Cellulophaga algicola DSM 14237: one gene and its partners. The main gene of each other region encodes a partner of the protein of the gene in region 2 in a complex. Links are inferred from orthologs where the notes say so. Each region holds a gene or a part of one and is shown on either strand. Other genes may lie near its edges.

Region 1 (3,021 bases), 1.0 Mb from region 2 along the record:
TTTTTAAATGAAAAAATCTACAGTATACTTCTTATTTGTTCTAACCCTTCTCTTACATAGCTCCTGCGTAGAAAAGAAGGCAGAACCTCTTACTTCTGCTAATTTTATTTTTGTAAAAGGAGGAATAATGAAAAATAAGAATTCACAATTGTATGGAATTAAAGGTAAAGTTCTTGACTTTTATATGGGTAAGTTTGAAGTTACGCAAAAGGAATGGAACGAAATTATGCCCATTAACCCTTCTAACACTATAGGTGACAATTTACCTGTTGAAATGGTTACTTGGTATGAATGTATCACCTATTGCAATAAACGAAGTAACAAAGAAGGCTTGCTTCCTTATTATGCTATTGATACTACCAAAGATACTTTAGATGGAGATATTCGTATCAATAAAAAAGCAAATGGGTACAGATTGCCAACAGAGGTAGAATGGGAATATGCTGCTGGAGGTGGGCAGCTAAGCAAAAGTTTTACATTTAGCGGTAGTAATGAGATTAACAGTGTTGCGTGGACTTGGAAAGATACAGGTGATACTATTCTTTCTGGAAACTGGAACTACCGAAGCATGCAACGCAATCACTGCTCCACGAAACCTGTGGGTTTAAAAAAACCTAATGAACTGGGTTTTTATGATATGACTGGCAACGTTATGGAATGGTGTGAAGAGTGGCATGTAACAGAACATATTTCTAAGGGAACATACCGAACTCAAAGAGGTGGCGGATGGATCAACATAGATGATTATGCTAAAGTAGCTCACAGAGGGTATAATGAAGCCAAAAGAAGAGCTATGGATCAAGGTTTTAGAATCTGTAGAAATAAAGAATAAAATTATCGCTTGAACTTTTAAAATACCTACAAAACAAAAACTCCGGCTATATGCCGGAGTTTTTTATACTATTTATTCCTTAGGAGGATCCATTTTAAAATCTTCCATAAATTTGGTGGTATAATTTCCTGCCAAATAATCTGGATGATCCATCAATTGTCTATGAAAAGGGATTGTTGTTTTTACACCTTCTATTACAAATTCATCTAAAGCACGCTTCATTTTATTAATAGCCTCTTCTCTTGTTTGAGCTGTGGTTATTAATTTAGCGATCATAGAATCATAATTTGAAGGTATAGTATAGCCACTATATACATGCGTATCTAAACGAATACCGTGACCTCCAGGAGTATGTAAGGTTGTTATTTTTCCTGGTGAAGGGCGAAAATCATGATAAGGATCTTCTGCATTAATTCTACATTCAATAGAATGTAACTTAGGTAAATAGTTTTTACCAGAGATTGGAACACCAGCAGCTACAAGAATTTGCTCACGAATAAGATCGTAATCTATTACTTGTTCTGTTATAGGGTGCTCTACTTGAATACGTGTATTCATCTCCATAAAATAGAAGTTACGGTGTTTATCTACCAAAAATTCTATCGTACCTGCACCTTCATATTTTATAAACTCAGCTGCTTTTACTGCAGCTGCACCCATTTCATCTCGTAACTTATCGGTCATGAAAGGAGAAGGAGTTTCTTCGGTAAGCTTTTGATGACGTCTTTGAATAGAGCAATCTCTTTCTGACAAGTGACATGCTTTACCGTATTGATCCCCAACAATTTGAATTTCAATATGTCGTGGCTCTTCAATAAGCTTTTCCATGTACATACCGCCATTACCAAATGCCGCTTTAGCTTCTTGAACAGCACTATTGTAAAGATCTTCTAATTTATCTTCACTCCAAACAGCACGCATTCCTTTTCCACCACCACCAGCAGTTGCTTTTATCATAACGGGATATCCCATTTTTTTAGCAATCTTTTTGGCATCTGCAACATCTTTTAACAACCCATCAGAACCAGGCACACAAGGTACGCCAGCTTCTTTCATTGTTATTTTTGCAGTAGCTTTATCACCCATTTTATCTATTTGGTCCCCAGAGGCACCAATAAACTTAATATCGTGTTCTGCACAAATTCTTGAAAATTTAGAATTTTCAGATAAAAACCCGTATCCTGGGTGAATAGCATCAGCATTTGTAATTTCTGCTGCTGCTATAATATTTGGTATTTTTAAATAAGACTCACTACTAGGAGCTGGACCAATACATACTGCTTCATCTGCAAAACGTACATGCAGACTTTCTTCATCGGCCTTAGAATAAACTGCAACAGTTTTAATTCCCATCTCACGGCAGGTCCTGATAATACGCAGTGCAATTTCTCCTCTATTTGCAATTAATATTTTTTTAAACATCTTTTGAAATTTTAAATGTTGAATCCTAAATTTTAAATGGATTTTAAATGGTTGAAGACAACCATTTAAAATTTAAGTATCTAAAATTTCTTATGATGGATCTACCAAAAATAATGGTTGATCAAATTCCACTGGTGAAGAATCGTCTACTAAAACTTTAACAATCTTACCCGAAACCTCAGATTCAATATCATTGAATAATTTCATTGCTTCAATAACACAAAGTACATCTCCTTTGTTTATAGTACTACCGACTTCAACAAAAACAGGTTTTTCTGGTGAAGCTTTTCTATAGAATGTACCAATAATTGGCGACTTTATAGTGATGTATTTATCATCCTCATTAGCTTCTGCTTTTGCTGCAATTTCTACTGAAGGAGCTTCCTCATGTGCAGGTGCTGCAGCCATCATTTGATTGTGTGCCATTGGTATTTGCTGAACATATGAAGTTGGCTCATGACCAGCTGCACCTGTGCGAATTGTTATTTTGATGTCTTCCATCTCTAATTTAACTTCGCTAGCACCTGATTTGGCTACAAATTTAATCAAGCTTTGAATTTCTTTAATATCCATCGAATTCTAGTTTAATATAATAGTTGATATTGTTATTTTGAGTTATATGCCCATTTTAAATAGATAGATCCCCAAGTGAATCCTCCTCCGAAAGCAGCAAAAACCAAGTTATCCCCTTTTTTTAATTGCTTTTCGTAATCATTTAATAAAAGCGGTAAAGTTGCAGATGTTGTATTCCCATACTTCTGAATATT
Region 2 (2,891 bases):
CTATCGCAGGAGCTAAACACATTCACCAATTAGCAGAAGCATATGGTGTTAGTGTAATCTTGCATACAGACCACTGTGCTAAGAAATTATTACCTTGGATAGATGGACTTTTAGATGCTAGTGAACAACATTATAAAGAAACTGGAAAATCTCTTTTCAGCTCTCATATGATTGATTTATCTGAAGAGCCTCTTGAAGAAAATATTGCAATCTGTAAAGAGTACCTTACTAGAATGGCAAAAATGGAGATGACTTTAGAGATTGAATTAGGTATTACTGGTGGTGAAGAAGATGGTGTTGATAATTCTGATGTTGACGATTCTAAATTATACACACAACCAGAAGAGGTGGCTTATGCTTATGAAGAACTATCAAAAGTAAGTCCTAGATTTACAATTGCCGCTGCATTTGGTAATGTTCATGGAGTTTACAAGCCAGGTAATGTTAAATTAACTCCGAAAATTTTAAAAAATTCTCAGGAATACATCACTGAAAAATATAACGTAGAACACAACCATATTGATTTTGTTTTTCATGGCGGATCTGGTTCTACAGTAGAAGAAATTAGAGAAGGAATTAGCTACGGAGTTATAAAAATGAATATTGATACTGATTTACAATATGCATTTTTAGAAGGTATTCGTAACTACATCCAAGACAAAAAAGAGTTCTTACAAGGTCAAATAGGAAACCCAAATGGTGCCGATGAGCCTAACAAGAAATTTTACGATCCAAGAGTATGGCTACGTGAAGGTGAAAAAACATTTGTTACACGTTTGAAAAAAGCTTTTGCTGATTTAAACAACGTAGATACGCTGTAATTTACAGCCTAACTAACTCAATAAAATAGCCGTTTAACTAAACATTCAATGTATGTCGTCTTGGTTTAAAAGAAAAGAAAAAGGAATACAAACTGCAACGGAGGAAAAAAAAGACACCCCAAAAGGGTTGTGGTACAAATCGCCTACAGGTAAAATTGTTGAAGCTGATGAATTAGCTAAAAACTTTTATGTAAGTCCAGAAGACGATTACCATGTTCGTATCGGAAGTAAAGAGTATTTCGAAATTTTATTTGATGACAATAAATTTAAAGAGATTGATGCTAAACTAACATCTAAAGATCCTTTAAAATTTGAAGACACTAAAAAATACGCAGACCGCTTAAAAGCTGCACAAGCAAAAACAGGTCTAACTGATGCTGTAAGAACTGCTATAGGCAAATCTTACGGTAAGGATATTGTAGTTTGCTGTATGGATTTTGCTTTTATCGGAGGCTCTATGGGAAGTGTTGTCGGAGAAAAAATTGCGCGTGGTATTGATTATGCAATCAAAAAGAAATTACCATTTGTAATGATTTCAAAGTCTGGTGGCGCACGTATGATGGAAGCTGCTCTTTCATTAATGCAATTAGCTAAAACATCTGCAAAACTAGCACAGTTAGCAGACGCAGGTTTACCGTATATTTCACTATGTACAGACCCAACAACTGGAGGAACTACTGCTTCGTATGCAATGCTTGGCGATATTAATATTTCTGAGCCAGGTGCATTAATAGGTTTTGCAGGACCAAGAGTTGTAAAGGAAGCTACAGGTAAAGAATTACCTGAAGGTTTTCAAACTGCCGAATTTGTAATGGAACATGGTTTCTTAGATTTTATCGTACACAGAAAAAACTTAAAAAAGAAGATTAATCTGTATATTGATTTAATTCAAAATATTCCTGTTCGTAAAGAAGAAATGAAATCGGCTTAAAAATAGGTTAGCTACATGATACTGATCAATTTAGAAAAAGAGGAAGATTTAAAATTTCTCTTTTATAGAATAAGATTATCATAAAATAATTATATCTTTGCAAACTGGTTGAAAAATTCAATCATATACATAAAAATCATTTAAACATAATATTGGAATGTATTTAACTAAAGAAGGAAAAGCTGAGCTTTTCAAAAAACACGGTGGCGAAGAAAAAAACACTGGATCTGCTGAAGGGCAAATTGCATTGTTTACGCACCGTATTGAGCACTTAAGTCAACACTTAAGAACTAACCGTAAAGATTACAACACGGAACGTTCTCTAGTAATGTTAGTAGGTAAAAGAAGAAGCTTATTAGATTATTTAATTAAGAAAGATATTGTAAGATATCGTGAAATAATTAAAGAATTAGGTATTAGAAAATAATTTTCGAAGGGGGAAAGCTTAGCTTCCCCCTTTTTTAATACATTAAATTAGTTTTTGATGTATCTTTACAAGAAGTCCTTAAATAATAATTTAAGGCAGCAGACAAAAAGCTTGCATATAGTTTTTCATTGGTCACACCACTACAACAGCACAACAACTGTCCGTCTTAATTAAAGACAAAAAAGATCAAAGTTTAACTAACTTGTTAAGACAAGTTGCAAATCAATTTTATGATTCCAAAAGTATTTAAAGAGGTTATTGACCTTGGGGACGGTAGAGAAATTTCTATCGAAACTGGAAAATTAGCAAAACAGGCACATGGTTCTGTTGTTGTTCAATCTGGAAACTGTATGTTATTATGTACTGTAGTTTCTAATTACAAACAAAGCGATGTGGACTTTCTTCCACTTACTGTAGACTACAGAGAGAAATTTGCAGCTGCAGGTCGTTACCCTGGTGGTTTCTTCAAAAGAGAAGCAAGACCAAGTGATGGTGAGGTATTAACAATGCGTTTAGTAGACCGTGTTTTACGTCCTTTATTCCCAAAAGATTACCACGCAGAGACACAAGTGATGATTCAGTTAATGTCTCATGATGAAAATGTTATGCCTGAAGCTATGGCTGGTTTAGCTGCTTCTGCTGCAATCCAATTATCAGATTTCCCTTTTGAATGTGCTATCTCTGAAGCTAGAGTTGCTCGTGTAAATGGAGA
Region 3 (2,951 bases), 390 kb from region 2 along the record:
ATTGCTCCCATTCATGCTTCTCTAATTTACCGGTACGTAATTTTTCTGATGACAAACCTGTCTCAGAAGAAATTAAACGGGTAATTAATTGTACAGAAGACATCTCCAGAGAGAAGAAAGCTACAGGGATATTAGAGTTGACCGCCATGTTTCTTGCCATAGACAGGGTCAAAGCTGTTTTACCCATACCAGGACGTGCTGCGATAATAATTAAATCACTCGGCTGCCATCCAGAAGTTAGCTTATCTACTTTATCAAAGCCAGAAGGTACACCACTTAGCCCTTCTTTATTGGCAATTTCTTCAATTCTCTTTTTAGCCTGAATTACTAAATTCTGAGCAGTTTCTGCAGATCGTTTTAAATTTCCTTGAGTAACATCATACAATTTAGATTCTGCCGTATCTAATAAATCAAATACATCTGTTGCTTCATCATAAGCAGCTTGAATAATTTCATTTGAAATTTTGATTAGACTACGCTGAATATATTTTTGTAAAATGATACGAGCATGAAACTCAATATGGGCAGATGAAGCCACTTTTTGAGTCAATTTTATCAAATAAAAATCTCCTCCTGCAGCTTCTAATTTTCCATCCTTCTTTAATTGCGAAGAAACGGTTAATAAATCGACTGGTTCTGAGGTTTCAAACAACTTAAAGATCGCTTCATAGATAAATCTATGGGCATCTTTATAAAAAACTTCTGGGTGAAGAATATCAATAACCTCATCGATACCTTTCTTATCTATCATCATTGCCCCTATCACAACCTCCTCTAAATCAATTGCTTGAGGCGGAATTTTCCCACGCTCTAAGCTAATTAAATTAGACTTGTCTATTTTGTGACCTACTATCGGACTCGGTTTCTCCATAATTACGAAAGTATGTAATTAACCTTAGGTTAACTTTAAAATTGGATATTGGATGTCAACAGTTCATTAACAATTTACCTGTTAATAAGTTACGTTTTTGTGTTGACAACAAAAAAAATCTGAAGAATTATTTCTTCAGATTTTATAATTGTATGATAAATTAGGAATTAACCGTTAAATACCCCCATGTTGGCGTACTTGTCCATTCTCTTATTTACTAAATCTTTTGGTGATAACTTTTTAAGCTCTTCAAAATGTGTTAAAATTTTGTTTTTTACAATTTCAAAAGTTTTATCTCTGTAACTATGAGCGCCGCCTACTGGTTCTCTTACAATTTCATCAATAATTTTCAACTTTTTCATATCTGTAGCAGTAAGTTTAAGAGCTTCTGCTGCAATTTCTTTATATTCCCAGCTTCTCCATAAAATAGAAGAGCAAGATTCTGGAGAAATTACAGAATACCATGTATTCTCTAACATTAAAACTTTATCTCCTACGCCAATCCCTAAAGCTCCACCAGAGGCACCTTCACCAATTATCACAACAATGATAGGTACTTTTAAGCGTGTCATTTCAAGAATATTACGTGCAATTGCTTCTCCTTGACCACGTTCTTCTGCTTCAATACCTGGGTATGCACCTGGAGTATCAATAAAACATACTACAGGAACATTAAATTTCTCTGCAGATTTCATCAATCGCAGGGCTTTACGGTATCCTTCAGGATTCGCCATACCAAAATTTCGGTATTGACGTGTTTTAGTATTATATCCCTTTTGCTGTCCTACGAACATGAAGCTTTGATCGCCAATTTTTCCAAGACCACCAATCATTGCCTTATCATCTTTTACATTACGATCCCCATGAAGTTCTAAAAAAGTTTCTCCACAGATGGCGTTAATATAATCAAGTGTATAGGGTCTGTTTGGGTGCCTAGACAACTGTACGCGCTGCCAAGCGGTTAAGTTTTTATATATATCCTTACGGGTTTCAAGAAGCTTTTTTTCTATTTGTTTGCAGGTCTCTGTAACATCTACATCACTCTCTTCACCAATAATCATGCACTTATCTAATTGTTCTTCTAGTTCCTTTATGGGAAGTTCAAAATCTAAATATTCCATGAGTATTTCCTGTTTAAATTATAATAGTTGACAAATATAAAACATTAAATAGGTCTGCCTAACTCCTATTTCGTTTTTTTAATTTTCCTTTATTTTTTATTAATCCGTTTGCGACTACTGTGCTCAAAATCAGTAATGCTCCAAAATAAAATAGCGGATTCATTTTTTCACTCTCCCCTAAAAAGACAAAGGCAAGCAGAATTCCATATACAGGCTCTAGGTTTACGGTAAGCATTACGGTATAAGGCGTTAGCACTTTCATAACACGCACAGATGCTATGAATGCATATGCGGTACATATAGAGGCTAGAATAAAAAGGTAGATCCAATCATTCTTAGATACTTGAAAAAAACTGGCATCAAAATCGCCACGAATTGCTAAATAAACCGTAATAAACAAGACTCCTGCCCCAAGTTCATAAAAAGAGATAACACTAGGCCTATGCGACTGAATGAGTTTGCCATTTGCAATAGAAAAGATAGCTGCTAATAATGCAGAGATTAAGGCTAAAACAATTCCTTCAATATATTCTGTTTCTACATTAAAAATAATGTACAACCCAATCACGACCACAATACCAAAAACAATCTCATACCAGATCATTTTCCGCTTGTATATAAAAGGCTCGATGATTGCTGTGAATAGTGCTCCGGTAGATAAGGTGGCTAAAGCAATAGAAACATTAGAGACCTTTATCGCCTTAAAAAATGTAAGCCAATGCAGTGCTATTATTATCCCAACAACAGCCATTTTAGCAATCTGTTTTGGTGCAATCTTTAATGAAAACTTGTTTATAGCAATAAATACAGCGATTAGCAGTACTGCTATGCCCATTCGATACCATACCAGCGGTAAAGCATCAATAGTTATCAGCTTTCCTAAGACCGCTGTAAATCCCCAAATAAAAATAATAAAATGTAAATGAAGGTAATTCTTTAGCCTATCTGTCATTGCGCTA
Region 4 (2,805 bases), 1.0 Mb from region 2 along the record:
TGGTTATTAATTTAGCGATCATAGAATCATAATTTGAAGGTATAGTATAGCCACTATATACATGCGTATCTAAACGAATACCGTGACCTCCAGGAGTATGTAAGGTTGTTATTTTTCCTGGTGAAGGGCGAAAATCATGATAAGGATCTTCTGCATTAATTCTACATTCAATAGAATGTAACTTAGGTAAATAGTTTTTACCAGAGATTGGAACACCAGCAGCTACAAGAATTTGCTCACGAATAAGATCGTAATCTATTACTTGTTCTGTTATAGGGTGCTCTACTTGAATACGTGTATTCATCTCCATAAAATAGAAGTTACGGTGTTTATCTACCAAAAATTCTATCGTACCTGCACCTTCATATTTTATAAACTCAGCTGCTTTTACTGCAGCTGCACCCATTTCATCTCGTAACTTATCGGTCATGAAAGGAGAAGGAGTTTCTTCGGTAAGCTTTTGATGACGTCTTTGAATAGAGCAATCTCTTTCTGACAAGTGACATGCTTTACCGTATTGATCCCCAACAATTTGAATTTCAATATGTCGTGGCTCTTCAATAAGCTTTTCCATGTACATACCGCCATTACCAAATGCCGCTTTAGCTTCTTGAACAGCACTATTGTAAAGATCTTCTAATTTATCTTCACTCCAAACAGCACGCATTCCTTTTCCACCACCACCAGCAGTTGCTTTTATCATAACGGGATATCCCATTTTTTTAGCAATCTTTTTGGCATCTGCAACATCTTTTAACAACCCATCAGAACCAGGCACACAAGGTACGCCAGCTTCTTTCATTGTTATTTTTGCAGTAGCTTTATCACCCATTTTATCTATTTGGTCCCCAGAGGCACCAATAAACTTAATATCGTGTTCTGCACAAATTCTTGAAAATTTAGAATTTTCAGATAAAAACCCGTATCCTGGGTGAATAGCATCAGCATTTGTAATTTCTGCTGCTGCTATAATATTTGGTATTTTTAAATAAGACTCACTACTAGGAGCTGGACCAATACATACTGCTTCATCTGCAAAACGTACATGCAGACTTTCTTCATCGGCCTTAGAATAAACTGCAACAGTTTTAATTCCCATCTCACGGCAGGTCCTGATAATACGCAGTGCAATTTCTCCTCTATTTGCAATTAATATTTTTTTAAACATCTTTTGAAATTTTAAATGTTGAATCCTAAATTTTAAATGGATTTTAAATGGTTGAAGACAACCATTTAAAATTTAAGTATCTAAAATTTCTTATGATGGATCTACCAAAAATAATGGTTGATCAAATTCCACTGGTGAAGAATCGTCTACTAAAACTTTAACAATCTTACCCGAAACCTCAGATTCAATATCATTGAATAATTTCATTGCTTCAATAACACAAAGTACATCTCCTTTGTTTATAGTACTACCGACTTCAACAAAAACAGGTTTTTCTGGTGAAGCTTTTCTATAGAATGTACCAATAATTGGCGACTTTATAGTGATGTATTTATCATCCTCATTAGCTTCTGCTTTTGCTGCAATTTCTACTGAAGGAGCTTCCTCATGTGCAGGTGCTGCAGCCATCATTTGATTGTGTGCCATTGGTATTTGCTGAACATATGAAGTTGGCTCATGACCAGCTGCACCTGTGCGAATTGTTATTTTGATGTCTTCCATCTCTAATTTAACTTCGCTAGCACCTGATTTGGCTACAAATTTAATCAAGCTTTGAATTTCTTTAATATCCATCGAATTCTAGTTTAATATAATAGTTGATATTGTTATTTTGAGTTATATGCCCATTTTAAATAGATAGATCCCCAAGTGAATCCTCCTCCGAAAGCAGCAAAAACCAAGTTATCCCCTTTTTTTAATTGCTTTTCGTAATCATTTAATAAAAGCGGTAAAGTTGCAGATGTTGTATTCCCATACTTCTGAATATTCATCATTACTCTATCATGATCTAAGCCCATTCTATTAGCTGTAGCATCAATAATACGTTTATTGGCTTGGTGTGGCACCAACCAATCAACATCATCATGTGTTAATGAATTACGTTCCATGATTTGAGCTGCTGCTTCTGCCATATTAGACACCGCAAATTTAAATACTGTTTTACCTTCTTGAAAAATATAATGTTGTCTGTTCTTTACAGATTCTTCTGTGGCTGGCATTACAGAACCTCCTCCATTCATACTTAAATAAGACCTACCATTTCCATCAGAACGCAAATATTCATCTTGCATTCCTAAACCTTCTTCATTAGGTTCAAAAAGTGCAGCTCCTGCACCATCTCCAAAAATAATACAAGTAGTCCTATCTTCATAATCTATGATAGAAGACATTTTATCTGCCCCTATCAAAAGTACTTTTTTATACTTTCCTGATTCTATAAAACCTGCTGCAGTAGACATCCCAAATAAGAAGCTAGAACATGCCGCTAGCAAATCAAATGCAAAAGCGTTCGTTGCTCCTATTTCTGAAGCAACAAATGCAGCTGTTGAAGCCACTAAAGTATCTGGAGTAGCTGTACCCACTAATACTAAATCTATTTCTTTAGGGTCAATACCCCTTTTCTTTATTAATTCTTCTGCAGCCTTAATCGCCATATATGACGTACCGGCTCCTTCTTCTTTAAGTATTCTTCTCTCTTTAATACCTGTTCTAGTAGTGATCCATTCATCATTAGTATCTACTAGGTCCTCCAACATTTTATTCGTCATTACGAACTCAGGAACATAAGCCCCTACTGCCGTGATGGCCGCTGATATTTTAGTCATTTAGAAACATTTTTGTGCTTAAATCTTCAAAAA

The links.
Region 1: the proteins of accD (region 2) and accC are in contact, whole or in part, in a solved structure (PDB 8UXZ), measured with the Escherichia coli proteins. The link is inferred for Cellulophaga algicola DSM 14237 from one-to-one orthologs.
Region 3: the proteins of accD (region 2) and CELAL_RS12655 are in contact, whole or in part, in a solved structure (PDB 8UXZ), measured with the Escherichia coli proteins. The link is inferred for Cellulophaga algicola DSM 14237 from one-to-one orthologs.
Region 4: the proteins of accD (region 2) and accB are in contact, whole or in part, in a solved structure (PDB 8UXZ), measured with the Escherichia coli proteins. The link is inferred for Cellulophaga algicola DSM 14237 from one-to-one orthologs.

Annotation. Positions count from the first base shown.
Region 1 is NC_014934.1:1,550,299-1,553,319, forward strand. The notes cover bases 80-3,021. They hold accC (acetyl-CoA carboxylase biotin carboxylase subunit), read right to left. Parts: upstream 2,255-3,021; coding sequence 905-2,254; downstream 80-904. Other genes in these bases: CELAL_RS06635 (formylglycine-generating enzyme family protein), read left to right, coding at 128-832; accB (acetyl-CoA carboxylase biotin carboxyl carrier protein), read right to left, coding at 2,345-2,827; CELAL_RS06650 (beta-ketoacyl-ACP synthase III), read right to left, coding at 2,860-3,021. UniProt on the Escherichia coli protein: This protein is a component of the acetyl coenzyme A carboxylase complex; first, biotin carboxylase catalyzes the carboxylation of the carrier protein and then the transcarboxylase transfers the carboxyl group to form malonyl-CoA.
Region 2 is NC_014934.1:2,556,626-2,559,516, reverse strand. The notes cover bases 1-2,812. They hold accD (acetyl-CoA carboxylase, carboxyltransferase subunit beta), read left to right. Parts: upstream 1-873; coding sequence 874-1,752; downstream 1,753-2,812. Other genes in these bases: CELAL_RS11140 (polyribonucleotide nucleotidyltransferase), read left to right, coding at 2,410-2,812; rpsO (30S ribosomal protein S15), read left to right, coding at 1,910-2,179; fbaA (class II fructose-bisphosphate aldolase), read left to right, coding at 1-821. Outside these bases: more of CELAL_RS11140, read left to right, coding at 2,813-2,891.
Region 3 is NC_014934.1:2,943,181-2,946,131, reverse strand. The notes cover bases 16-2,887. They hold CELAL_RS12655 (acetyl-CoA carboxylase carboxyltransferase subunit alpha), read right to left. Parts: upstream 1,993-2,887; coding sequence 1,039-1,992; downstream 16-1,038. Other genes in these bases: CELAL_RS12650 (DMT family transporter), read right to left, coding at 2,051-2,887; dnaB (replicative DNA helicase), read right to left, coding at 16-871. Outside these bases: more of dnaB, read right to left, coding at 1-15; more of CELAL_RS12650, read right to left, coding at 2,888-2,944. UniProt on the Escherichia coli protein: Component of the acetyl coenzyme A carboxylase (ACC) complex. First, biotin carboxylase catalyzes the carboxylation of biotin on its carrier protein (BCCP) and then the CO(2) group is transferred by the carboxyltransferase to acetyl-CoA to form malonyl-CoA.
Region 4 is NC_014934.1:1,551,385-1,554,189, forward strand. Bases 1-2,726 are described here. They hold accB (acetyl-CoA carboxylase biotin carboxyl carrier protein), read right to left. Parts: upstream 1,742-2,726; coding sequence 1,259-1,741; downstream 1-1,258. Other genes in these bases: accC (acetyl-CoA carboxylase biotin carboxylase subunit), read right to left, coding at 1-1,168; CELAL_RS06650 (beta-ketoacyl-ACP synthase III), read right to left, coding at 1,774-2,726. In the rest of the region: more of CELAL_RS06650, read right to left, coding at 2,727-2,772. UniProt on the Escherichia coli protein: This protein is a component of the acetyl coenzyme A carboxylase complex; first, biotin carboxylase catalyzes the carboxylation of the carrier protein and then the transcarboxylase transfers the carboxyl group to form malonyl-CoA.